4 regions of the Thioalkalivibrio sp. ALE21 genome follow, and region 1 is predicted to be linked to each of the others. Evidence: predicted binding sites of a transcription regulator. Region 1 holds the regulator's gene; each other region holds the start of a gene.
The links. Region 1 encodes sigma-54, which starts transcription at its own class of promoters, with help from an activator protein. Its sites were predicted from a motif close to TGGCANGNTNCNTGCTT; they were not measured.

Region 2: a site for sigma-54 is predicted at 3,963-3,979, ahead of D893_RS06655 (NF038132 family protein). Genes of this name have one in related genera too.
Region 3: a site for sigma-54 is predicted at 2,376-2,392, ahead of D893_RS09710 (HupE/UreJ family protein). Genes of this name have one in related genera too.
Region 4: a site for sigma-54 is predicted at 3,216-3,232, ahead of D893_RS13035 (pilin). Genes of this name have one in related genera too.

Annotation. Positions count from the first base shown of each region.
Region 1 is NZ_QKMA01000004.1:57,024-62,767, reverse strand. Features, by position in the region: gene hprK (HPr(Ser) kinase/phosphatase) at 1-889, opposite strand, end outside; gene D893_RS05030 (PTS sugar transporter subunit IIA) at 892-1,356, opposite strand; gene raiA (ribosome-associated translation inhibitor RaiA) at 1,361-1,699, opposite strand; gene D893_RS05020 (RNA polymerase factor sigma-54) at 1,703-3,226, opposite strand; gene lptB (LPS export ABC transporter ATP-binding protein) at 3,311-4,051, opposite strand; gene lptA (lipopolysaccharide transport periplasmic protein LptA) at 4,048-4,590, opposite strand; gene lptC (LPS export ABC transporter periplasmic protein LptC) at 4,587-5,165, opposite strand; gene D893_RS05000 (HAD hydrolase family protein) at 5,162-5,698, opposite strand; gene D893_RS04995 (KpsF/GutQ family sugar-phosphate isomerase) at 5,698-5,744, opposite strand, start outside.
Region 2 is NZ_QKMA01000005.1:132,556-138,299, reverse strand. Features, by position in the region: gene leuS (leucine--tRNA ligase) at 1-1,434, shown strand, start outside; gene lptE (LPS assembly lipoprotein LptE) at 1,431-1,943, shown strand; gene holA (DNA polymerase III subunit delta) at 1,945-2,985, shown strand; gene D893_RS06655 (NF038132 family protein) at 3,034-3,849, opposite strand; gene D893_RS06650 (glutamate-5-semialdehyde dehydrogenase) at 4,326-5,636, shown strand; gene nadD (nicotinate-nucleotide adenylyltransferase) at 5,658-5,744, shown strand, end outside.
Region 3 is NZ_QKMA01000011.1:17,882-23,625, forward strand. Features, by position in the region: gene speA (biosynthetic arginine decarboxylase) at 1-1,154, opposite strand, end outside; gene speE (polyamine aminopropyltransferase) at 1,258-2,109, shown strand; gene D893_RS09710 (HupE/UreJ family protein) at 2,452-3,051, shown strand; gene D893_RS09715 (urease accessory protein UreD) at 3,062-3,925, shown strand; gene ureA (urease subunit gamma) at 3,940-4,242, shown strand; gene D893_RS09725 (urease subunit beta) at 4,257-4,577, shown strand; gene ureC (urease subunit alpha) at 4,574-5,744, shown strand, end outside.
Region 4 is NZ_QKMA01000028.1:8,464-14,207, forward strand. Features, by position in the region: gene D893_RS13020 (nucleotide sugar dehydrogenase) at 1-1,071, opposite strand, end outside; gene D893_RS13025 (MarR family EPS-associated transcriptional regulator) at 1,212-1,538, opposite strand; gene D893_RS13030 (TIGR02281 family clan AA aspartic protease) at 1,880-2,437, opposite strand; gene D893_RS13035 (pilin) at 2,669-3,121, opposite strand; gene D893_RS13040 (pilin) at 3,339-3,809, opposite strand; gene D893_RS13045 (mannose-1-phosphate guanylyltransferase/mannose-6-phosphate isomerase) at 4,037-5,644, opposite strand.

The sequences.
Region 1 (5,744 bases):
GGACCGCGGCCTCGATCATGACCGCGATGTTGCGCCCCGGCGCCACCGGCAGGCTGATCAGCGGGATGCGCAGGCCGAGGATCTCGCTTTCGCCGCGACGCCCGTTCAGACGATCGTCCGGCACCGGCGAGGGCTCGTTGTGGTCGCGCAGATCGATGATCAGGCGCAGATATTTGCCGCCCTTGATCGCCGAGTCGCCGTACATCGCGCGGATGTTGAGCACGCCCAGGCCGCGCACCTCGAGCAGGTCCTGGAGCAGGGCGGGGCAGTGTCCGCGCACGATATCGGGGGCAATGCGCGCGAATTCGGGGGCATCATCGGCGATCAGCCGATGGCCCCGCGAGATCAGTTCCAGCGCTACCTCGCTCTTGCCGACGCTCGACGCCCCCGAGATCAGCACGCCGATCCCGAGGATCTCCATGAACACCCCGTGGCGCACCTCGAAATGAGCGAGGCGCTGCTGCAGGAAATAGCGGAGCAGGGCGATGACTTCGTGCGAGGAGGTGCGAGTGCACAGTATCACTGGTAGAGGGTCGTCACCAGCGTGGGGCATGCGCGGGAACGGGCAGGTGTCCTCGGCGAAAATCACCATGGTGGTGCCGGTGCGGGCCATCTCCAGCACAAGGTGGTCACGCTGTTCGTCGGACAGGCCGGCGATGTAGCGGGCCTCGTAGTCGCCGATGACCTGGATGCGGTTGGGGCGGATCAGGTTGAGATGGCCGGCCAGCGGCAGGTCGCCATCGCCGACTCCCAGGAGTTCGCGGTCGCCCGCGGCCTCCTCCCCGTGGACGTAGCGCAGGTCCAGACGGCTCCCCATCGCCCGCGTGAGCGCGGCGATGGTGATGTTGCTCGCGGTGCCGTCGCCTGCCGCCTCCGCCCGGTCGGCCATGGTCAGGTGTCTCCCAGGGCCCGGGTGAGGGCCTGCTGGACCCCCGCGCTGTCCGCGGCGCGCCGGATGCCGGCGAGGGTGTCCGGCTGCGACAGGCCGCGTGCGAGCTGGGCCAGCAGGTCCAGGTGTTCGCTGGTGGCCTCTTCCGGCACCAGCAGGGCGATCAGGATGTCCACCGGTTCGTGGTCCATGGCCTCGAAATCCACGCCCTGATCCAGACGCAGGACCGCGATGCGGGGCGTATCCAGCTCGGCCAGACGGCCGTGCGGAATCGCCACGCCATGGCCGAGCCCGGTGGAGCCCAGTTTTTCGCGGGCCGACATGGCTTCGAACGCGGCGCTGGCCGCCAGCCCGTCCGCGGCCCCGTCCACCAGCAGATCGGCGAGGGTTTCCAGCGCTCGTTTCTTGCTGGAGCAGTCGGCTTCCAGTCCGATGCGCTCCGGGGTGATGAGCTCGGCCGGGTTCATCGGTTTACGGGGTCTGTTCGCGGTTGCGCTGGTGGCCTTCGGCGCGATGATGGTCCTTGACCTTCTCCTTGTGCTTGATCAGCTGGCGGTCGACCTTGTCGATCAGGCCGTCGATGGCGGCGTACATGTCGTCGTGGCTGGCCTCGGCGTGGATGTGGTTGCCGGTGACCTGCAGATTCGCTTCCGCCTTGTTGTGCAGCTTCTGCGTCTTCTCGTGGGTCAGCACCACGTGCACGTCGATCACCTTGTCGAAGTGGCGTTCCAGCTTCTCGAATTTCTCGTTGACGTAGTCGCGCAGGGCGTCGGTGATTTCGACGTGGTGTCCGGTGAGGTTGATCTGCATGGGTCAGGCTCCTTTCGGTTTGCTTCCGGTCGGCATGGCGGCCATCTGGCGGCGTTCGCTGGAGGATGGCAGGTTCATGCCCTCCCGGTATTTGGCCACGGTACGTCGGGCCACGTTGATGCCCCGATCCGCCAGGATCTGGGCGAGGCGGGAATCGCTGAGCGGTTTGCCCGGCGTTTCCTCTTCGATGAGTTCGCGGATCATGGCACGAATCGCGGTCGCGGAGCATTCCCCGCCGTCGCTGGTGCCCACGTGACTGGAGAAGAAATACTTGAATTCGAACACTCCGCGGGGGGTGTGCATGTATTTCTGCGTGGTCACCCGCGAGATCGTGGACTCGTGCATCTCCAGGGCTTCGGCGATGTCGCGCAGGATCAGCGGCTGCATCGCCACCTCGCCGTGTTCCAGGAACCCCTGCTGGCGTTCGACGATCGCTCGCGCTACGCGCAGGAGGGTGTCGTTGCGGCTGTGCAGGCTCTTGATGAACCACCGCGCCTCCTGCAGCTGGTCGCGCATGAATGCGCTGTCGCGGGCATCGGAGACCTGGCGGACCATGCCGGCGTAGAGGTCGTTGACGCGAATGCGCGGGGCGATCTCGGGATTCAGGTCGACCTGCCAGCCCTGGTCGGTATGACGCACGTAGACATCCGGGACCACGTATTCCGGCGGCGTCTCGCTGATCTGGGCGCCGGGACGCGGGTTGAGCGTACGGATCAGGTCCAGGGCCGCGGCCAGCTCGTCGGCATCGCGCACGCCGCTCTGGCGCTGCAGTGCCTTGTAGTCACGCCGGGCAAGGGCGTCCATGCCGTGTTCCAGGACCGCGCGCGCGGCTTCGCGCGAGGGCGCGTCCGGCGCCAGCTCGCCCAGCTGGACCTCCAGGCACTCGCGCAGATCCAGCGACCCGACCCCGAGGGGGTCGCAGTGCTGCAGCCAGTGGCGCACTGCCTCCACCTCGTCGGTGCCGACCGGGGTGTCCTCGCCCTGACTGATGGTGTCGGCCAGGGTCTCGACGTCCCCCTCGAGGTAACCGTCGCCGTTGATGGTGTCGATCAGGGCGGCGCCGATGCGCTGGTCACGCGGGGTCAGGTGCGACAGATGCAGCTGCCACAGCAGGTGGTCCTGCAGGCCACCGCCATCGTCGTCCGAGGTGTTTTCCAGGGGATCGCGGTCGTCCAGTCCGCGCGGGCTGGCGCTGGCGTCGTAGATGTCTTCCCAGCGGGTGTCGGTCACCAGTTCGTCGGGGATGACATCCTCCGAACCGCCGGCGTCCACCGTTTCGCCGGTGCCGGCGGCGGCATCGCTGGCGGTCTCGTTCTCGCCCTCGGTGCCGGGGTCCGGGGTTTCTTCGCCATCGGCGCCGAGTTCGTCGTCCTCGGCCTGTTCCAGCATGGGGTTGCTTTCCAGCGCCTGCTGGATCTCGGCCTGGAGCTCCAGCGTCGAGAGCTGCAACAGCCGGATGGCCTGCTGCAGCTGCGGCGTCATGGTCAGCGTCTGACCGAGCTGCAGGTTCAGCCCGGGCTTCAGCATGAGTTGGGAGAGGCGTTGTTCACCATAAGTGAATAGTAATCCCTTGTTGTGGCCTTGTGCACCGGCCGGATGTGGCGATCGGTGTCACAGGCGGAAATTTTCGCCGAGGTAGACCTCGCGCACGCGGGCATCGTCCAGCAGTTCCTCCGGCGTTCCCGCGCTCAGAAGGTGCCCCTCGCTGAGGATGTAGGCGCGGTGGCAGATGCCCAGGGTCTCGCGCACGTTGTGGTCCGAGATTAGTACGCCGATGCCGCGTTCGGCCAGGTGGCGGATCACTTCCTGGATCTCGCTGACCGAGATCGGGTCGACCCCGGCGAAGGGTTCGTCCAGGCAGATAAACCGCGGATCACCGGCCAGCGCACGGGCGATCTCGGCGCGCCGCCGTTCGCCTCCGGACAACGCGATGCCGGGGCTGTGGCGCACGGTTTCGAGCTGGAATTCCTCGATCAGGGCATCGCCAATGCGGCGGCGCTCGTGGCGGTCCAGTCCGGGCCGCAGTTCCAGCACTGCCTGCAGGTTGTCCTGGACCGACAGGCGGCGGAAGATCGAGGCCTCCTGCGGGAGATAGCCCAGCCCGGCGCGGGCGCGTTCGTGGATGGGGGCCTGCGTGATGTCGCGCCCGCCCAGGGTGATGCGCCCGGTATTGGGCCGGATCAGGCCGACCAGACTGTAGAAACAGGTGGTCTTGCCGGCCCCGTTGGGTCCCAGCAGGCCGACCACCTCGCCGGGCACCAGGTCCACGTCCATTGCGTCCAGCACGGTACGCTGGCCATAGCGCTTGCTCAGCTCGCGGGCGACCAGATGGCCGTCGGCCGCGGGCCTCATGGATCGTCCTCGCGTGGCTGCAGGCGGATGTGCACGCGCTCGTCGTCGGTGTCGCCGCGTTCCGCGCGGATCACGTCGCGCTCGAGGTCATAGGTGATGCGCTGCCCGCGGGCATCCTCGGCGGCGGTGATGACGCGCGCCCGTTCGGTCAGGATCACGCGTTCCTCGTCGAGGAAATAGTCGATGCGCAGCCCTTCGGCGATGCGCATCTCGCCGGTCTCGGGATCGGGCGACTCCAGGCGTGCGGGCTCGCCGTGGGCCTCGATCTCGTAGGGGCGGCGCTCGCGCATGTGCACGATCACGCGGTCTGCTTCCAGCGTGGCATCGCCGCGCACCACGATTACGTCGCCGGTGTAGGTGCCGGTGCCCGCGCGTTCGTCCATCTCGGCGTGGTCCGCGGTGATCTCCACCGGCAGGGCATCCTCGCGGCCGGTCGCCGGCGGGGCTGCCAGGATCAGTGCGAGTACGCCCGCCACGGCAAGCAGCGGGGCCGGTCGGCGGATGCCCGCGCGGCGATGTTCGGTTGTGGCCGGGTTCATTCCGGGCGGTCCTCCTGCGGCAGGTCGCTGTACAGCGTGTAGACCTCGGCGAGCAGTTCAATGGTATCCGCTTGCGGGTCGGCGCGCAGGCCGGTACCCCGCTGGAACAGTCCCGGCTGTTCCAGAGTGCTCGACGCCGACGAGGTCGTCAGCCGGGTGTCCAGCGCCACGCGCACGTCGCGCGACTCGATCACCGTGCGCACGCGCTCGTTGCGTTCGGGGCGCACGCCGCGGGTGTGGCCGAAGGTATGCAGCAGTTCGCGATCGGGCTGATGCGCCGCGCGCGGGGCCCGCCAGGTCCAGTTCAGGCCCCGTTGGTCCAGCAGATCCAGCTCCGGGTCATCGATGAACTGGACCGCATCCCGGTCGTATTCGCGCAGCCGCGACCCCTGCAGGCGGTGGGTGGGCCGCCCGTCCTCGCCAGTGACATGCGCGGTAAACCCCTCGATCTGCAGCGTGGGTTCGGCGTCGGCCGCGGGTTCGGCAGGCGGCTCGGCCGCTGCCGGCCCGGCGAGCAGGAGCCCGGTGGTCAGCAGCCGGGCGGCGAGCAGGGCGCGACGCGGATCCGGGTTCATGCGTGCAGGTAGCTTTCGAGCACGGCCTCGAGGCGGCCGCGCGCGGCCAGCAGGTCCTCGCAGACTTCGCGCACCGCGCCGCGCCCGCCATCGGCCGTGGTGACCCACTGCGCGTGCTGGCGCACGAACGGATGGGCGTCGCCGACCGCGATGCCCAGGGCAACCCTGCGCATCGCCGGCAGATCGACCACGTCGTCGCCCACGAACGCGGCCTCGGCGGCGCGGTGCCCGGTCTGCTCCAGCAATTGCGCCAGCGCGGCGCCCTTGTCCCGCCGGCCCTGGATGCAGTGACGGATGCCCAGATCCCGCAGGCGATGCTCCACGACCGCCGACTGCCGCCCGGTGAGGATTGCGACCTCCAGCCCGTCGTCCATGGCCATGCGCAGGCCGTGGCCGTCGCGGCTGTGGAAGGCCTTGTACTGTTCGCCACCGTCGCCGAGAAACAGCGCGCCGTCGGTCAGCACGCCGTCGACGTCCAGGATCAACAGTCGGGTGGTCCGCTGCAGGGTGGAAAGGTCGGTTTCGGTGTTCATCAGGCCACCCCCGCGCGCAGCAGGTCGTGCATGTTGATGACCCCCT
Region 2 (5,744 bases), on a different contig from region 1:
ACCGGGCAGGACACGGAGGCGGCGAAGGCCGCGATCGCCGATCATCTGGAGCAGGCCGGACTGGGCCGGCGCCGGCGCAACTACCGTCTGCGCGACTGGGGCATCTCGCGCCAGCGCTACTGGGGCTGCCCGATCCCGGTGATCCACTGCGACGACTGCGGTGCGGTGCCGGTGCCGGAAGAGGATCTGCCCGTGCGCCTGCCGGAGGACGTGATCCCGGACGGGGCCGGCTCGCCGCTGGCGCGCATGCCGGAGTTCTTCGAGGCAACCTGTCCGCAATGCGGCAAGCCGGCACGGCGCGAGACCGATACCTTCGACACCTTCTTCGAGTCCAGCTGGTACTTCGCCCGCTACGCCTGCGCCGACAACGACACGGCGATGCTCGACGAACGGGCCGATCACTGGCTGCCGGTGGATCAGTACGTCGGCGGGATCGAGCACGCGGTACTGCACCTGCTGTATGCGCGCTTCTTCCATAAACTGCTGCGTGACGAGGGGCTGGTGGGCTCCGACGAGCCGTTCACCCGGCTGCTGACCCAGGGCATGGTGGTGGCGCCCACCTTCTACCGCGAGCGCGGCGATGGCGGGAAGGACTGGATCAACCCCGTCGACGTGGAACTGGAGCGCGCCGAGGATGGTTCGGTGAAAGCCGCGCGCCACCGCGAAGACGGGCAGCCGGTGACCATTGGCGGCATGGAGAAGATGTCCAAGTCGAAGAACAACGGCGTGGATCCGCAGGCGCTGATCGAGCGCTTCGGGGCCGACACCGCGCGGTTGTTCACCATGTTCGCCGCCCCGCCGGATCTGTCGCTGGAATGGTCGGACTCCGGCGTCGAAGGGGCGCAGCGTTTCATCCGACGCCTGTGGCGCGCGGTGCGCGAACATGTCGGGGGTGCGGCGGCGTCGCCGCTGGATCCCGAAAACCTGTCCGAGCCGGCGGGCGATCTGCGGCGCAAGTTGCACGACACCATCGCCAAGGTCACCGACGACATCGGCCGGCGCCAGACCTTCAATACCGCGGTGGCGGCCAACATGGAGCTGCTGAACGAGCTCGGGCGGCTGCCGGAGGATGCCGAGGGCGCCATCGCGGTCCGCCAGGAGGTGCTCGAAGGCATCGTATGCATGCTGGCTCCGATCATTCCGCACGTGACCCAGGTGCTGTGGGAGGCGCTGGGCCATGACGGGCTGGTGGCCGATACCCGCTGGCCGCAGGTCGACGAGGCCGCCCGGCAATCCGCCCGCGAGACCCTGGCGGTACAGGTCAACGGCAAGCGCCGGGCAGAGATCGCGGTCCCGGCCGGTGCGGATCGTGAGAGCGTGGAGCGCATCGCGCGGGAGGACGAAAACGTCCAGCGCCATCTCGAGGGGCAGGGCATCGTGAAAGTGATCGTGGTCCCCGGACGCCTGGTGAATTTCGTGGTCAAGCCGCAATGACCCGGTTCCTGCCGCGTCTGCTGGTGGTGCTCGTGCTGACGGCCTCGCTGGCCGCCTGCGGGTTCCAGCTGCGCGGCACCGGGGGGTGGCCGTCGGAACTGGATCCGGTGGAGATCCGCGGCCTGCAGCCGCGGGACTCGCTCTACCAGGAGCTGGCCCGTGGCCTGCGTGCCTCCGGGGTGGAGATCGTGGAGCGGCGCCCGGATGATCGTGGCGTGACCCTGGAGATCGCTTCGGTGAATGATTCGCGGCGCGCGCTGTCGGTCTCCGATCAGGCGCGGGTCAGCGAGTACGAACTGACGCGCAGCATGCGCGTGCGGCTGCGCCCGGCCGATGGTGAAGCGACGGACCTCGACACGCTGCGTGCGTCGCGCACTTACGTCTATGACGAGACCGCCGTGCTCAGCCGTTCGGAGCGCGAGGAGGACCTGCGGGCCACCATGAACCGCGATCTGGTGGCCCTGCTGCAGCGTCGGGTGCGAGCCCTGACCGGGGGGGGCGAGGACTGACATGGCCGTCGATCCGGGACGCATCGATCAGTCCCTGCGCAAGGGCGTGGCCCCGCTGTACATGCTGCTGGGCGAGGAACCGCTGCAGACCATCGAGGCCGCCGATGCGATCCGGGCCGCCGCCCGCGAGCAGGGTTTCGACGAGCGCACGGTGCTGGATCTCTCCGCCCAGTCCGACTGGTCGGCCCTGGATGCGGCGGTGCGCGACCGCTCGCTGTTCGCCAGCCGCACGCTGGTGGACCTGCGCCTGGCTACCGGCAAGCCCGGGCGCGAGGGCGGCGAACGGCTGAAGGCATACGCCGCCGCACCGGAGCCCGACATCGTGCTGCTGTTGCAATTGCCGCGCCCGGATCGCGACATGCGCCGCGCGGCCTGGTTCAAGGCGATGGAATCGGCCGCGGTGGTGGTGCATGCGCGGCCGGTGCCGCCTGAGCGGCTGGACGGCTGGATCCGTGATCGCCTGACTCGGCACGGGCTGCGCATCACGGACGAGGCGCTGCAGCTGCTGGCGGCCCGGGTGGAGGGCAATCTCCTGGCCGCGCGCCAGGAGATCGAAAAACTGGCGCTGGCCGGCGTGCAGGGGGTCGATCTGGAGACCCTGGCCGAGGCCACCGCGGATGCCGCGCGCTTCGATCTGTTCGGCCTGTCGGCGGCGGCGCTGCGCGGCGAGACCGGGCGATCCCTGCGCATGCTGGAGGGCCTGCTGGACGAAGGTCAGCCCGAGCCACTGATCCTGTGGGCGCTGGCGCGCGATGCACGGCTGCTGGTGCAGGCCCTGGAACGCCGGGCCGCCGGGGCGAACGACCGCGAGGCCTTCCAGGGCAGCTTCGGCGACCAGCAAAAGGCCCTGCGCCTGGCGGCGGGACGCCTGGACGTGGCGCGGGCGCGTGACATCCTGCGCCTGGCTGCCCGGGTGGACCGGGTGATCAAGGGGCAGGAACAACACGGGGATGCCCGGCAGGGGCTGCTGGACCTGGTGGCTCGTATGGCGGGCCGGCCGCTGACCGTGGCCGACCCTGTCCTCAACCCCGAGGGTGCATGACCCGGCGCAGCGCCCCGGCGCAGCCTGGAACGGGCCATGCGGAGGCGATTAGCCTGTGACCGCAGCGTCCCGGCGCCGGTACCCCGCGACCAGGGTCAGACCCGCCAGACCAAGGCCCATCAGGGCCAGCGACGCCGGCACGGGCACGGGGGTCGGGGCCGGATCATCGCCGATGGCCGTACCCGCGATGGTGGCGCCGTCGAAGGCGAGGCCGGACTGGAAAGCCGTGTCCTGCCAGTTCACCACACCGAACTCCAGAGAGTAGGTGCCGGTATCCTCGAACAGGTACGAAGCCTGGATCCAGTCGGTGTATCCGCACCCGTCATCCCAGCAGGATCCTGAGTTGGCGCCCAGGGGAGACCATTCCGGCGCCCCGGGGATCACGGGGGTTTCCTCCGGATCGAGGGTCACGTCCGCATCCGGCTCCGGGAGCCCGAAACCCGGTACGGTGTCACCGTCCGGCGTCGTGCGGGCGGTGAACAGTTGAATCGGAGCCGCGCTGTCCGGGAGGATCTGTGCCCACGCGTAGTCGGTGAAACCTCCACCATCAGAGGAAACGTAGTTGAAGTAGAAGTTGAGTTCATCGCCCTCATCCGCGCTGAACTCTGGCGAGGTGATGGTCGATCCGGTGGTTTCGTCGCCAACGTCCAGGCCGTCGATGTCGTTCCCGTCGTTGGTCGAGATCCAGCCGTATTCCGAGTTGCCGAACGGCGACAGCGTTATATCGCCGTCCGCCGCTGACGTGCCGCAGTTTCCATTACAGTCCCAGCCGGAGATATCGATCGGTGAAGCCATGGCCGTACTGGCCAGACCGAGTGCACCGCACAATCCGGTTGCCGCAAGGCCGAGGTTAAATGTTTTCATTGGACACCTCTTCTTTTCGGAGTCAATGGTCGGGTGGCACCGCCTTTTTTTGGGTGGCTCCCGGTTGTCGCATGAGCAGGAAAAGACCTGCAGGGCATCGCCCTGCTGTTATCGGGCAATATCGGTGCCAGTACGGTCCCGGGGTTTCATGGTTCATGTAGAACAATGGCTTGCGGGGAGGGCGGGCTGTCTCTTGCCCCAGTGAGGGCGCCGGCATGTCAATCCCGCGGACAACCTGCCGCAGTGGTGCATCCGGCGAAGTCATCGACGCGGAAAGTGCCTTGTGGGAGAGTGCGGCCAGCCTGATCCGGTTATCGTCATCCGCGCCGCGTTCGGGGCCGCGAGCGTGGATCGGATCACCCGGGCTCCGGAAAACGGCAATGCCCGGCAGGGGTTGCTAGACTTGGCGTCCACGTATGGCGGAGCACCCGCCGACCGTGGCTGAACCCGTACCGAATTCCAACGAGTCTGATCGTATGAACGCTGCCGTGAATCCCGCCGAATCCGCTGCTGTCAGCGATGATATGGTCGCCAGGATCGAGGCCCTGGGGCGTGCTGCGCGCGCCGCCTCGCGCCACATGGCCGAGGCCGAACCGGGTGCCAAGAACGCGGCGCTGCAGGCCATCGCCGAGGGGATCGCCGAGCGTCGCGCGGAGCTGGCCGAGGCCAACGAGCGCGACCTGGAGGCGGGACGAGCCCGCGGGCTGGACGCGGCGATGCTGGACCGTCTGGCGCTGACCGATGCGCGCATCGACACCATGATCGAGGGCTGCCGGCAGGTCGCGGGTCTGCCGGATCCGGTGGGTACGATCTCCGACATGGCCTATCAGCCCAGCGGGATCCAGGTAGGGCAGATGCGGGTGCCGCTGGGGGTGATCGGCATCATCTATGAATCACGCCCCAATGTGACCATCGACGCGGCGGCGCTGTGCCTGAAGTCGGGTAACGCGGCGATCCTGCGCGGCGGTTCCGAGGCCGCCCATTCCAATCGCGCGCTGGCCGGCATCATCCAGTCCGGGCTGGCGGCGGCGGGGCTGCCGCGCGAGGCGGTACAGATCGTCGACACCACCGACCGTGCCGCGGTGGGGGCGCTGCTGCGCATGCCCGAGTACGTGGACGTGATCGTGCCACGCGGCGGCAAGGGCCTGATCGAACGCATCAGCCAGGAGTCGCAGATCCCGGTGATCAAGCATCTGGACGGGGTGTGCCACGTGTACGTGGACGCCGCGGCGGACCCGGACAAGGCGCAGGCGGTGGCGGTGAACGCCAAGACCCATCGCTACGGCACCTGCAACACCATGGAGACTCTGCTGGTGCATGCCGATGTCGCCGAGACCTTCCTGCCGGCGGTGGCCGCCGAACTGGACGGGCTGGGGGTCAGCCTGCGCGGCTGCGCCCGCACCCGCGCGGTTCTCGCCGACAGCGGGCCGGAGGTCGCCGAAGCGAGCGAGGAAGACTGGGCCGCGGAATACCTGGGGCCGATCCTGGCAATCCGCGTGGTGGACGACCTGGACGCGGCGATCCAGCACATCAATACCTGGGGCTCACATCACACCGACAGCATCGTGACCGAAAACTGGGGGCATGCGCGGCGCTTCCTGCGCGCGGTGGATTCCAGTTCGGTGATGGTGAATGCTTCCACCCGCTTCGCCGACGGCTTCGAGTACGGGCTGGGCGCGGAGATCGGGATCTCCACCGACAAGCTGCACGCGCGCGGGCCGGTGGGGCTGCATGGCCTGACCACCCTGAAATACATCGTGTTTGGCGACGGCCATGTGCGTGGCTGAGCGCGGCGGGAAGGTGGCGGCTTGATCGGGATCCTCGGCGGGACCTTCGATCCGATCCATTTCGGTCATCTGCGCCCGGCGCTGGAGGTGCAGCAGCACCTGGGGCTG
Region 3 (5,744 bases), on a different contig from region 1:
ATCGCGATCTCGGGCGGCTCGTCGGCGGCCGGCGGCGGCACGGGGCCGTCCCCGGGGGCCGGCTCGCAGTCGATCACGTTGGTGATCAGCACCGCGTGATGCGCGGTCAGCGCGCGGCCGGATTCGCTGAACACCTCGGGCATCGGCAGGTCGTGCTCGTGGCAGATACGGCTGAGCGGGCGCAGGATATTGAGGGCGTATTCCTCCACCGAGTAGTTGATGGAGCATTCGTTGCGCGAACGCGAGCCCTCGTAGTCGATGCCGAGGCCGCCGCCCACGTCCACCACGCGGATGCCGGCCCCGGCCTCGTGCAGCGCGGCGAAGTAACTGGCCGCCTCGCCCATGCCGTTCTGGATGTCGCGGATATTGGCGATCTGCGACCCCATGTGGAAATGCAGCAGCTGCAGGCGGTCCAGCCAGTCGAGCCCGCGCAGGCGCTCGAGGATCGCCAGCACGTCCGCCGCGGACAGGCCGAACTTGGCCTTCTCGCCACCGGTGTTCTGCCACTTGCCCTTGCCGATGGACGCCAGGCGCACCCGCAGCCCCAGCAGCGGCGATATGTCCATGGCTTCGGCCTGGCGGATCACCTCCTCCAGCTCCGAGGGCTTCTCGATCACGATGTACACCCGGTGGCCGAGCTGCCGCCCGATCAGGGCCAGGCGCACGTATTCGCGGTCCTTGTAGCCGTTGCAGATGATGACCGAGCCCGGGCGCGACTGCGCCAGCACCGCGATCAGTTCGGGCTTGGAGCCGGCCTCCAGCCCCACCTGCGGCCGGTGGCCTTCGGTATCCGCGTGGTCGCCGGCGGCGAGGATGCGCTCGACCACCGAGCGCTGCTGGTTGACCTTGATCGGATAGATCGCGGTGAAGTCGCCATGGTAATCCAGCTCCTCGGCCGCCCGGGCGAAGGCGCGCGACAGGCGCCGCACGCGACCGTCGAGCACGTCCTGAAAGCGCACCAGCACCGGCGGGCCCACGTGCTCTTCGCGCAGGCGGCAGGCCAGCGCGTGCAGATCCACGCCGGGGTGTTCCGGCCAGTCCGGCCGGCGCATGCAGACATGCCCGGACGCATTGATCTCGAAGAAGTCCCCGTTCCAGTGATCGATGCCGTAGGTACGGCGCGCATCATCCAGGGTCCAGGACGTGGCTGACATGGCGGTTCCGCGGTTGGGGAGGGTCGGAGTTGCCCGCAGGATACAGGGCACTATCATGGCGGCGCATCCTACCGTTCACCCATGCACAAGGGGAGCCCGCCCGATGGCACTCGACGACAACTGGTTCACCGAGCCCGACCGCGACATCGCGATGTCCCTGCGCATCACGAAAAAGCTCCACGAGGAGCAGACGCCCTATCAGAAGATCGAGATCTTCGAGACCACGGGCTTCGGCAACCTGATGGTGATTGACGGCTTCGTGATGCTCACCGGCCGCGACAACTTCATCTACCACGAGATGATGTCGCATCCGGTGCTGTATTCGCACAACGCGCCGAAGAACGTGGTGATCATCGGCGGCGGCGATTGCGGCACCCTGCGCGAGGTGCTCAAGCACGACGAGGTGGAGAAGGCCACGCAGGTGGACATCGACGAACGCGTGACCCGCCTGTCCGAGCAGTATTTCCCCGAGCTGTGCGACGCCAACGACGACCCGCGCGCCGAACTCCTGTTCGACGACGGCATCCAGTACATCAAGGACGCGGAACCGGGCTCCATCGACGTGATCATCGTCGACTCCACCGACCCGGTGGGCCCGGCCGAGGGCCTGTTCTCCGCGGATTTCTACCGCGACTGCGTGAAGGCCCTGGGCTCCGATGGCCTGCTGGTGCAACAGAGCGAATCCCCCCTGCTGCATACCGACAGCATCCTGCGGCCGATGCACGACAGCATGCGCGGCGCCGGCTTCATCGACGCCCTGACCATGCACTTCCCTCAGCCCACCTACCCCTCCGGCTGGTGGACCTGCACCATCGCCTCCAAGGACGCCCCGGTGTCCTTCCTGCGTGAAGAAGCCGCGGAGGAGATCCCGTTCGTCACGCACTACTACAACGCGGCCATCCACCGCGCCGCCGGCGCCACCCCGGAATTCTTCCGCCGCAAGCTGTTCGCCTGATCCGGCCGCGCCGGTCCGCCACCCCGGCGCCGGGCCGGCGCGGGGTGTCGGCTTCAGCCGGGAGTAACGCCTCTGCACGCCTTCCGGCATCCGCCCGGCATCAGCAGACACCGCCTCAAAACCTCCCGCGCTCGCACACTTTCAGGGCAGCCTGATCCATCTTGATGCATGCCCCCGAAACGGGCTGCACCACGACGAAACATTAGCTCCGCAGACCGGCGCTCCCTGGCCCGGCACCACGCTCCGCAACGCTTTCGGGGCGACCATGGCATGGCTCCTGCTTACTCGGATTACTGCCGGCGCATTCCTGCGCGCCGCACCGAGATTCAAGCGAGGAGAACCATGCTGCATCGACGCTGCATCGCATTCGTTGTTCTGTTTCTTGCGCCCGTGATGGCGCTGGCCCATCCCCACCACGGGCACCACGTCCACGAACATGCGGGCTTCGCTGCGGGATTTCTGCACCCGTTCACCGGCCTCGATCACCTGCTGGTCCTGCTCGGAATCGGGTTCTGGATGGCCCGCTCACAGCGAATCCCGGGCACTCTGATCTCCGGTACGGCGGTACTGGCCACTCTGGCGCTCGCCTTCGCCCTCGGCATGGCGCAAGGACCGCTGCCGACCGTCGAATTCGGCATCCTCGCCTCGCTTTTGCTGACCGGCGTGCTGGTCTTTCTCGGCACACGTCTCCCGCTGGTGGTGACCGCCGCGATCGCGGCCGGCTTCGCCGCACTGCACGGCTTCGCCCACGGTGCCGAAATGGCGGCCGACCTGTCCGCACTGAGATTCGCCGCCGGCTTCCTGCTGGCCAGTACCCTGATGCTGACCGCCGGCACACTGGCCGCCTCCCGGATACGCGATACGGCTCTCGAGCGTCCGGTGGGGCAGGCAGCCGGAGGGGCCATGGTCGCCGCCAGCGTCTATCTGTTGCTGGTGGTCTAGGGACGTGGACATCACCCCCGTGGAACTGGCCGGAGCTACAGAGACCACACCGGAGACCCGGGACGGATGGCTCGGGCGCCTGGAGCTGGGCTTCGCCTCGCATGGCGGACGGACCCGGCTGGTCCGCCGTCGTCACGAGGGCCCTCTGCTGGTGCAGCGAAGCTTCTTCCCCGAAGGCGACGTCTGCCACTGCTACGTGATCCATCCCCCCGGGGGCGTCGCCGGCGGCGATCGCCTGCAGCTGGAAGCGGAGCTGGACGCCGGCAGCCGGGCTCTGCTCACCACCCCTGCCGCGGCCAAGTTCTACCGGACGCGGACGGACAGCGCCCGCCAGGAACAAGGCTTCACGGTGGGGCCCGACGCGAGCCTGGAGTTCCTGCCGACGGAAACCATCCTGCACGGTCGCTCCCGCGTGACGCTGCACAACCACTTCCGCCTGGGACCCGGCGCGCGCCTTTGCACCTGGGATGTCCTGTGCCTGGGACGCCCGGCGCACGGCGATCACTACGAGGGCGGAGCCTGCACCCAGGATCTGTGTATCGAACGCGAAGGCCGACCGCTGGTGCATGACCGCCTCGATCTGGCCCATGGCGACCCCCTGCTGAGCCGCCCGTGGGGCCTCGACGGCTTCCCGGTGGTGGGCCAGCTCGTGGCCACCCCGGCCCCCGAGGGACTCGAACCGGCACTGCGCGAGCATCTCGGAACACCCGAAGCACTGCGCCTGGGCATCTCGCGGATCGGGGATGTCCTGTTCCTGCGTTGTCTGGGCCATGGCGCGGAGACCGTGCGCGCGCTGCTGCAGCGGGCCTGGGCCTTCCTGCGCGAGCCGGTCATCGGGCGCCCCCCGTGCACCCCCCGTATCTGGAACACCTGACCACCGGAAGATCCATGGAACTGACCCCACGCGAGAAAGACAAGCTGCTGCTGTTCACGGCCGCTCTGCTGGCGGAACGCCGCCAGGCGCGCGGGCTGAAGCTCAACTACCCGGAGGCCATGGCGCTGATTTCGGCGGCCATCCTCGAGGGGGCCCGAGACGGCCGTTCGGTCGCGGAGCTGATGAGCCTGGGCGGCGAGGTACTGACCCGTGACGACGTACTCGAAGGCGTCCCGGAGATGATCCCGGAGGTACAGGTCGAGGCGACCTTCCCGGACGGGGTCAAACTGGTCACCGTTCACGAACCCATCCGTTGAGAGGAAGCGCCCCGATGATCCCCGGTGAACTCCTGCCCGCGGACGGCGACATCACCCTGAACGCCGGCCGCGACACCGTCACCCTGGAGGTGGCCAACAGCGGCGACCGGCCCGTCCAGGTCGGTTCCCACTATCACTTCTTCGAGACCAACAACGCCCTGCGCTTCGACCGCGAGCGCGCACAAGGCTTCCGCCTGGACATACCGGCGGGTACGGCCGTGCGTTTTGAACCGGGGCAGACCCGCAGCGTGCAGCTGGTGGCCTACGCCGGGGAGCGCCGGGTGTTCGGATTCCAGGGCCGTATCGGTGGCCCGCTGGACGGAGATGCGCAATGAGCCAGACCATTCCCCGCCGCGCCTATGCCGAGATGTTCGGCCCCACCACCGGCGATCGCCTGCGACTGGGCGACACCGCGCTGCTGATCCAGGTGGAGCGCGACTGGACCGTCTACGGCGACGAGGTCAAATTCGGCGGCGGCAAGGTGATCCGCGACGGCATGGGCCAGAGCCAGCGGCACGACGAAGCCGTGGTGGACACCGTGATCACCAACGCGGTCATCCTCGACTACTGGGGCGTGGTCAAGGCCGATGTCGGCCTGAAGCAGGGCCGGATCCACGCGGTGGGCAAGGCCGGCAACCCGGATACCCAGCCGGGTGTCGACATCGTGATCGGCCCGGGAACCGAGGTCATCGCCGGCGAGGGACGGATCCTGACCGCCGGCGGCATCGATGCCCATATCCACTTCATCTGTCCGCAGCAGATCGAAGAGGCCCTGACCTCCGGCATCACGACCATGGTGGGTGGCGGTACCGGCCCCGCAACCGGCACCAACGCCACCACCTGCACCCCCGGCCCCTGGCACATCCAGCAGATGCTGAAGGCCGCCGAGGCATTCCCGATGAACCTGGGCTTTCTGGGCAAGGGGAACGCCAGCGGACCCGGCGCCCTGCACGCGCAGGTCGAGGCGGGGGCACTGGGCCTGAAGCTGCACGAGGACTGGGGCACAACCCCGGCCGCCATCGACTGCGCGCTGTCGGTCGCCGATGCCCATGATGTCCAGGTCTGCATCCACACCGACACCCTGAACGAATCCGGCTTTGTCGAGGACACCCTGGCGGCGTTCAAGGGGCGCACCATCCACACCTATCACACCGAGGGCGCCGGCGGCGGCCATGCCCCGGACATCATCAGGGCCTGCGGCGAAGCCCACGTCCTGCCGTCCAGCACCAATCCCACGCGGCCGTTCACGGTGAACACCATCGACGAACACCTGGACATGCTGATGGTCTGCCACCATCTGGACCCGCAGATCGCGGAGGACGTCGCGTTCGCCGAGAGCCGGATCCGGCGCGAGACCATCGCCGCGGAGGACATCCTGCACGACCTCGGTGCGTTCTCCGTGATCGCCTCGGACTCGCAGGCGATGGGACGCGTGGGTGAGGTGATCCTGCGGACCTGGCAGACCGCCCACAAGATGAAGACCCAGCGCGGCTCCCTGACTC
Region 4 (5,744 bases), on a different contig from region 1:
CTTGAACTGTTCGAGGTCGCGGATGACCCGGGAGCGGTAGAACTCGTCGTCCGGAAGCTCCGGCTCGTAGACGATCACCTCGATACCCTTGGCCTTGATGCGCTTCATCACGCCCTGGATGGCGGAGGCGCGGAAGTTGTCGGACCCGCTCTTCATCACCAGGCGGTAGATGCCGACCACCTGCGGGTCGCGGGCGATCACGGCATCGGCCACGAAGTCCTTGCGCGTGCGGTTAGCGTCGACGATGGCCTTGACGATGTTATTGGGGATCTCGTCGTAGTTGGCCAGCAGCTGCTTGGTGTCCTTGGGCAGGCAGTAGCCGCCGTAGCCGAAGGAAGGGTTGTTGTAGTGGCTGCCGATGCGCGGGTCCAGGCACACGCCGTCGATGATCTGCCGGGTGTCCAGGCCGTGGGTCTCGGCGTAGCTGTCCAGCTCGTTGAAATAGGCGACGCGCATGGCCAGGTAGGTGTTGGCGAACAGCTTGATCGCCTCGGCCTCGGTGGAGTTGGTGAACAGGATCGGGGTGTCGTCGTCCACGGCGCCTTCGGCCAGCAGGTTGGCGAAGGTTTCGGCGCGATCGGACTGTTCACCGACGATGATCCGCGAGGGGTGCAGGTTGTCGTACAGCGCCCGGCCCTCGCGCAGGAACTCGGGCGAGAACACGACGTTGTCGGTCTCCATCTGCGCCTTGATATCGCGCGTGTAGCCCACGGGCACGGTGGACTTGATGACCATCGTGGCATGCGGGTTGATGGCCAGCACATCGCGGATGACGGATTCGACCGAGCGGGTGTTGAAGTAGTTGGTCTGCGGGTCGTAGTCGGTGGGCGTGGCGATGATAATGAACTCCGCGCCCTGGTACGCCTGCTGCGGATCCAGGGTCGCGGTCAGGTTCAGGGAGCCGTTGCCCAGGAATTCCTCGATCTCGGCATCGATGATCGGCGATTCGCCCCGGTTGATCTTCTCGACCTTCTCCGGCACCACGTCCAGCGCCACCACCTCGTGGTGCTGCGCCAGCAGCACGGCATTCGACAGGCCCACATAACCGGTTCCGGCCACCGCAATCTTCATTCCGTCATCCTTCCTGGTCTGTTTTAATTTCCCGCCCCCGTAGGAGGCCGGCCCTCCGGCCGATCGGGCCCTGGACACGCCCCATCGCGCAGGGGGCTGCGCTCCTACAACACGGCCCCATCGGCCAGGGGGCTGGCCTCCTACCGGCTCTGCCTCAGCTCTTCCTCCAGCGCCGCGATCTCCGCCTGAATGGCGGCATGCTCCTCGCGCTTGCGCTTCAGGAACGCACGGGCCAGCCGGGCCTTTTCCGCCACGCCATGAGGGGTAAGCTTGTACAGGTAGCGGGTCTTGTTCTCACTGCGGGCAAAGTTGCCAGCCTTGACCCAGCCCTTGTCGATCAGCGCCCTCAGGGAATAATGCGCACTGCCCACCGACACCCCCAGCCGTTCCGCCAGTTCGCGCTGGCTCAGCTCGGGATGGTCCTGAAGGATCTTCAGAATTCGATACTGGATCTCGTCTCGCTGCAATTCACCGCCTTCGAGGGGCTTTCGGCACGTCGGTGCCGGGAGGGGCGACCCGCGAATACAATACGCGGGTGCATCCGGACGGCGGCGCACGGCCGGCGCCGTTCAGCCCCTGAACGAATGGAGCATATTGGACCACACCCCCCGTGGACCGGCAAGGACACATCGCCCATCGTGGGAGCGTGCCCGCACGCGAACAGCCTCCCCATCCGCCTGTGGGAGCCTGCTCGCAGGCGAACAGGTTGGGCCCGAGGCAACCGCCCGTCCGTTCGCGGCCGAGGCCGCTCCTACGCACCCCCACATCGGCCTGTGGGAGCCTGCTTGCAGGCGAACCGGGGCACCCCCTACCGCAGGATCAGCGCGTCACCGCTGGGCTCCACCTCCACCCGATCGAGGAAGGTCCGCCCCAGGCGCGCCCGGTGGATGTGATCGTCCGGCACGATCACCGCGCTCACGCCACTGCGGCGGATGCCGCCCACCCGCACTTCATCCAGCGTGACGCGGCGGGCGTTCACGCGGCCGCGCTCGGTACGCAGGTGCACGGTATTGCCGGCGTCGGCGTCCACCCCGGCGCGTTCGGCGTCGCGCTCGCGCAGCATCACCGATTCGGCCTCGCGGTCCACCTCCATGGTGATGGCCCGGCCGTTCACGCCCACGGTCAGGCTGTGCACCCCGCGCGAATCGGTGTACACGGTGACCCCGGGGCCGACGGCTTTCCCTGCGGCACCACCCGCTCCACCCGTCACGCCACCACGCGAAGCCCCCGCCCCGCGGTCCAGCCAGCGGGTCTCCCCCGCGAACTCCACCTGCACACGCCCGCCGCCCGCCTGCAGCACCCGAACCCCGCCGGGACCGCTCTCGCCCTCGGCCACCACGGCCCGCTCGCCGTCCACGGAGATCACCGCTTGCCCATCGAATACCGCGTGGACGGTGATCTCACCCGCAGACAGTGGGGCGACCTGGAGAAACCCCAAACACAGGAGCCACCCGAGGCGACCACCCCAACCCGACGCGAGCTTACTCATGTAATGAGCCCCCCATACCCGGTTACGCGCCCACGCGTGTGCGCAAGGCCAGGGCAAAACGAGGACACGATCATGGTCGATTGGCACTGCCCCGGGAGTTCATTTGGATCACTCTTCGACACATCCTCTCGGGAGGTGCCGCTCGGCCATGTCGTCGGCTGCGGCGCAGTACCAGCCGGCCACGTTGCCGTCATCCGCATAATCCGCATTCTTCGGCCGGAACGTCATGCTCGTGTCCCCGAGCGCCGAGTTGTCCCCATCCCAGCGAATTATGATCGTCAGGCCATCATCCTCGTCGTTTTCCAGCTCCACTTCACGGATATACTTCGCTGGCTCGAAATCATAGCCATCCGTATTCATGCCCTCCAGGCTCCTTCCCTGAGCCACCCTTTCCGCCACGTCCTGGCGCAACCCGGCGGTAATCGTCACACCCTCGGCGGCCTGCGCCCGCGCGGTGTATTCCATATAGGCCGGAACCGCGATCGCGGCCAGGATGCCGATGATCGCCACAACGATCATCAATTCGATCAACGTGAAGCCCTGCGTCGTCCTGCCTGTCATGGTGACTCTCTCCTCGAAGCCCGATAAATGCCTTATGGATTGCCCGGAGCAGCCGACCCTGCAGAGGCCTCTGCACCAGCGCTCAAGCTACAAAAAGCATTTCATGTGCCAAAAATGAGGAGTCAGACACATTTTCTGAAACAAAAAAGGCCGCCCCGAAGGGCGGCCTTTCTCACCGTGCCGAAGAAGACTCCGGCTGACGCTTCACTGCGCTAGATCAGTCGTCGCGGCAACCACCCGGGAGGTGATTTTCGGCCATGCCATCTTCGGCGCAGATCCAGCCCGCAATGTTGTTATTCTCGGGTTCCTCATCGCCCTCACCGTCATCCCAGTCACGGGGATACAGCAGCATACTACCCGACAGGCCCGAATTCTCCGAATCCCAAGTGATAGTAATCGTCGGCCCATCATCGCCTTCAGGAGCATAATCGATAGAGTCGATATATTCACCGCGTTCGAGTTCGGTCGTATCAGGATCAAAATCGACGGTACGACCGGTGGCCACACGCTCAGCGATATCGGTGCGGAGGCCGGAGGTTACGGAAAGTCCTTCTGCCGCCTGGGCACGAGCGGTGTAGTCCTGATAGGCCGGCAGCGCGATGGCGGCCAGGATGCCGATGATCGCGACGACGATCATCAGTTCGATCAGGGTGAAGCCCTTTTGGGCGGAGCGATGCATTTTCTGCATGGTATGTCTCCTTGACATGGATTAGCGGGACCAGAGTCCAGCCACCTTTGGGTAGCCACCCGGAGTCATGCATCACCCATGCCAAAATAATGAAAATGCCTATCTTTCTGTTTATGCGGGATTTCACTTGCGAAGCCCGCTCCAACAGGGGTGACGAATTTCGTCACTCCCAGCAGGGTGACAAATCTCGTCACCCGAGGTGACAAAGCGTGTCACCTACAAGGGGCCTACCCGGTCCTCTGCCCCTCCAGCCGTTCGATATCGTCTTCTCCCAGATAATCCCCCGTCTGCACCTCGATCACCTCCAGCGGCCCCGGACCCGGGTTCGCCAGGCGGTGGATCCCGTGGACGGGGATGTAGGTGGACTGATCCTCGTGCAGGTCGAACACCTGCTCGCCGCGCGTGACGCGGGCGGTGCCGGCGACCACGATCCAGTGTTCGGCGCGGTGGCGGTGTCGCTGCAGGGAGAGTCGCGCGCCGGGGCGCACGTGCAGGTGCTTGACCTGGTAGCGCTCGCCGGTCTCCATGCTGCGGTAGTGGCCCCAGGGGCGGTGCACGGTGGGGTACTGGTGCACCTCGGGGCGGGACTGTTCGCGCAGGCGTTCGACCAGGGCGCGCAGTTCGGGGAGCCTGTCGCGGGGTGCGGCGAACACGGCGTCCGGGGTGGCGATCACGGCCGTGTCCTGCAGGCCGAGGGCGGCGACGAGGGTGTCGTGGCCTTCCACCAGGCTGCGGGTGCAGTCTTCCAGTACGGTGTCGCCGCGGGTGTGGTTGCCCTGTGCGTCCGGGGCCTGCAGGGCGGCCAGCGCCTCCCAGGAGCCGATGTCGGTCCAGCCGGCGTCCAGCGGGGTGACGGCGGCGGCATCGGTGGCTTCCATCACGGCGTAGTCGATGGAGCGCGCGGGGGCCTGGCGGAAGGCCTCGGGGTCGGGGCGGAGGAAGTCGAGGTCGTGCCGGGCGCCGGCGATGGCGGCGCGCGCGGCGCGCGGGATGTCGGGGGCGTGGCGTTCGAGTTCGGCCAGTACGCGCGAGGCGCGGAACAGGAAGATGCCGGCGTTCCACAGGTAGCCGCCCTCTTCCAGGTAGCGCCGGGCGGTGGCGGCGTCGGGCTTTTCGGTAAAGCGGGCCACGCGGGCGCCGGCATCACCCAGTGGCTCACCCCGGCGGATGTAGCCGTAGCCGGTCTCGGGGTGCTCGGGGGAAACGCCGAAGGTGACGAGGTAGCCTTCTTCGGCCAGAGGGGTCGCGCGGGCCACGGCCGCGTGGAAGTCGCGGGTGCGGGCGATGTGGTGATCGGCGGGCAGGACCAGCAGCAGCGGGTCGCGGCCCGCGGCTTCTTCACAGGCGGCGGCCAGGGCGATGGCGGGGGCGGTATTGCGGCCCTCGGGTTCCAGCATCAGTGGCGGCAGGTCGGTGTGGCCGGCACTGCGGAGCTGTTCGGCGGCGAGGAAGCGGTGTTCGGCGCCGACGATGACGCGGGCGAGGGCGAAGCGTGGGGCGGGGTGTGGGGCTGGCCCCGGATCTGGCTCCGCAGCAGGTTCCGGGGGCATCGACCAGGGGGCTGGCCTCCTACAACCAAACCCTGCCCGGTAGGAGGCCGGCCCTCCGGCCGATCGGGCGCCGGAGCTGGTCGGCCGGAGGGCCGGCCTCCCGCGGGGGGTGGTCGAACCGGGGTAAGCGCTGGTTACGCGGGCGAGTGTCTGCTGCAGGAGCGTCGGGCCATCGGCATGCGGCAGGGCCAGGAACTGCTTGGGATGCGCCTCGCGCGAGAGCGGCCACAGGCGCGTCCCGGAACCGCCGGCGAGGATCACGGGCTGGATCACGGTATCGTCCATGTCGGCATCATACCCCAGCGCCGGATCGGCCAGGGGGCTGGCCTCCTACGCCCTCCCTTCCCTGTGGGAGGCCGGCCCTCCGGCCGATTGTGCGTCCGGG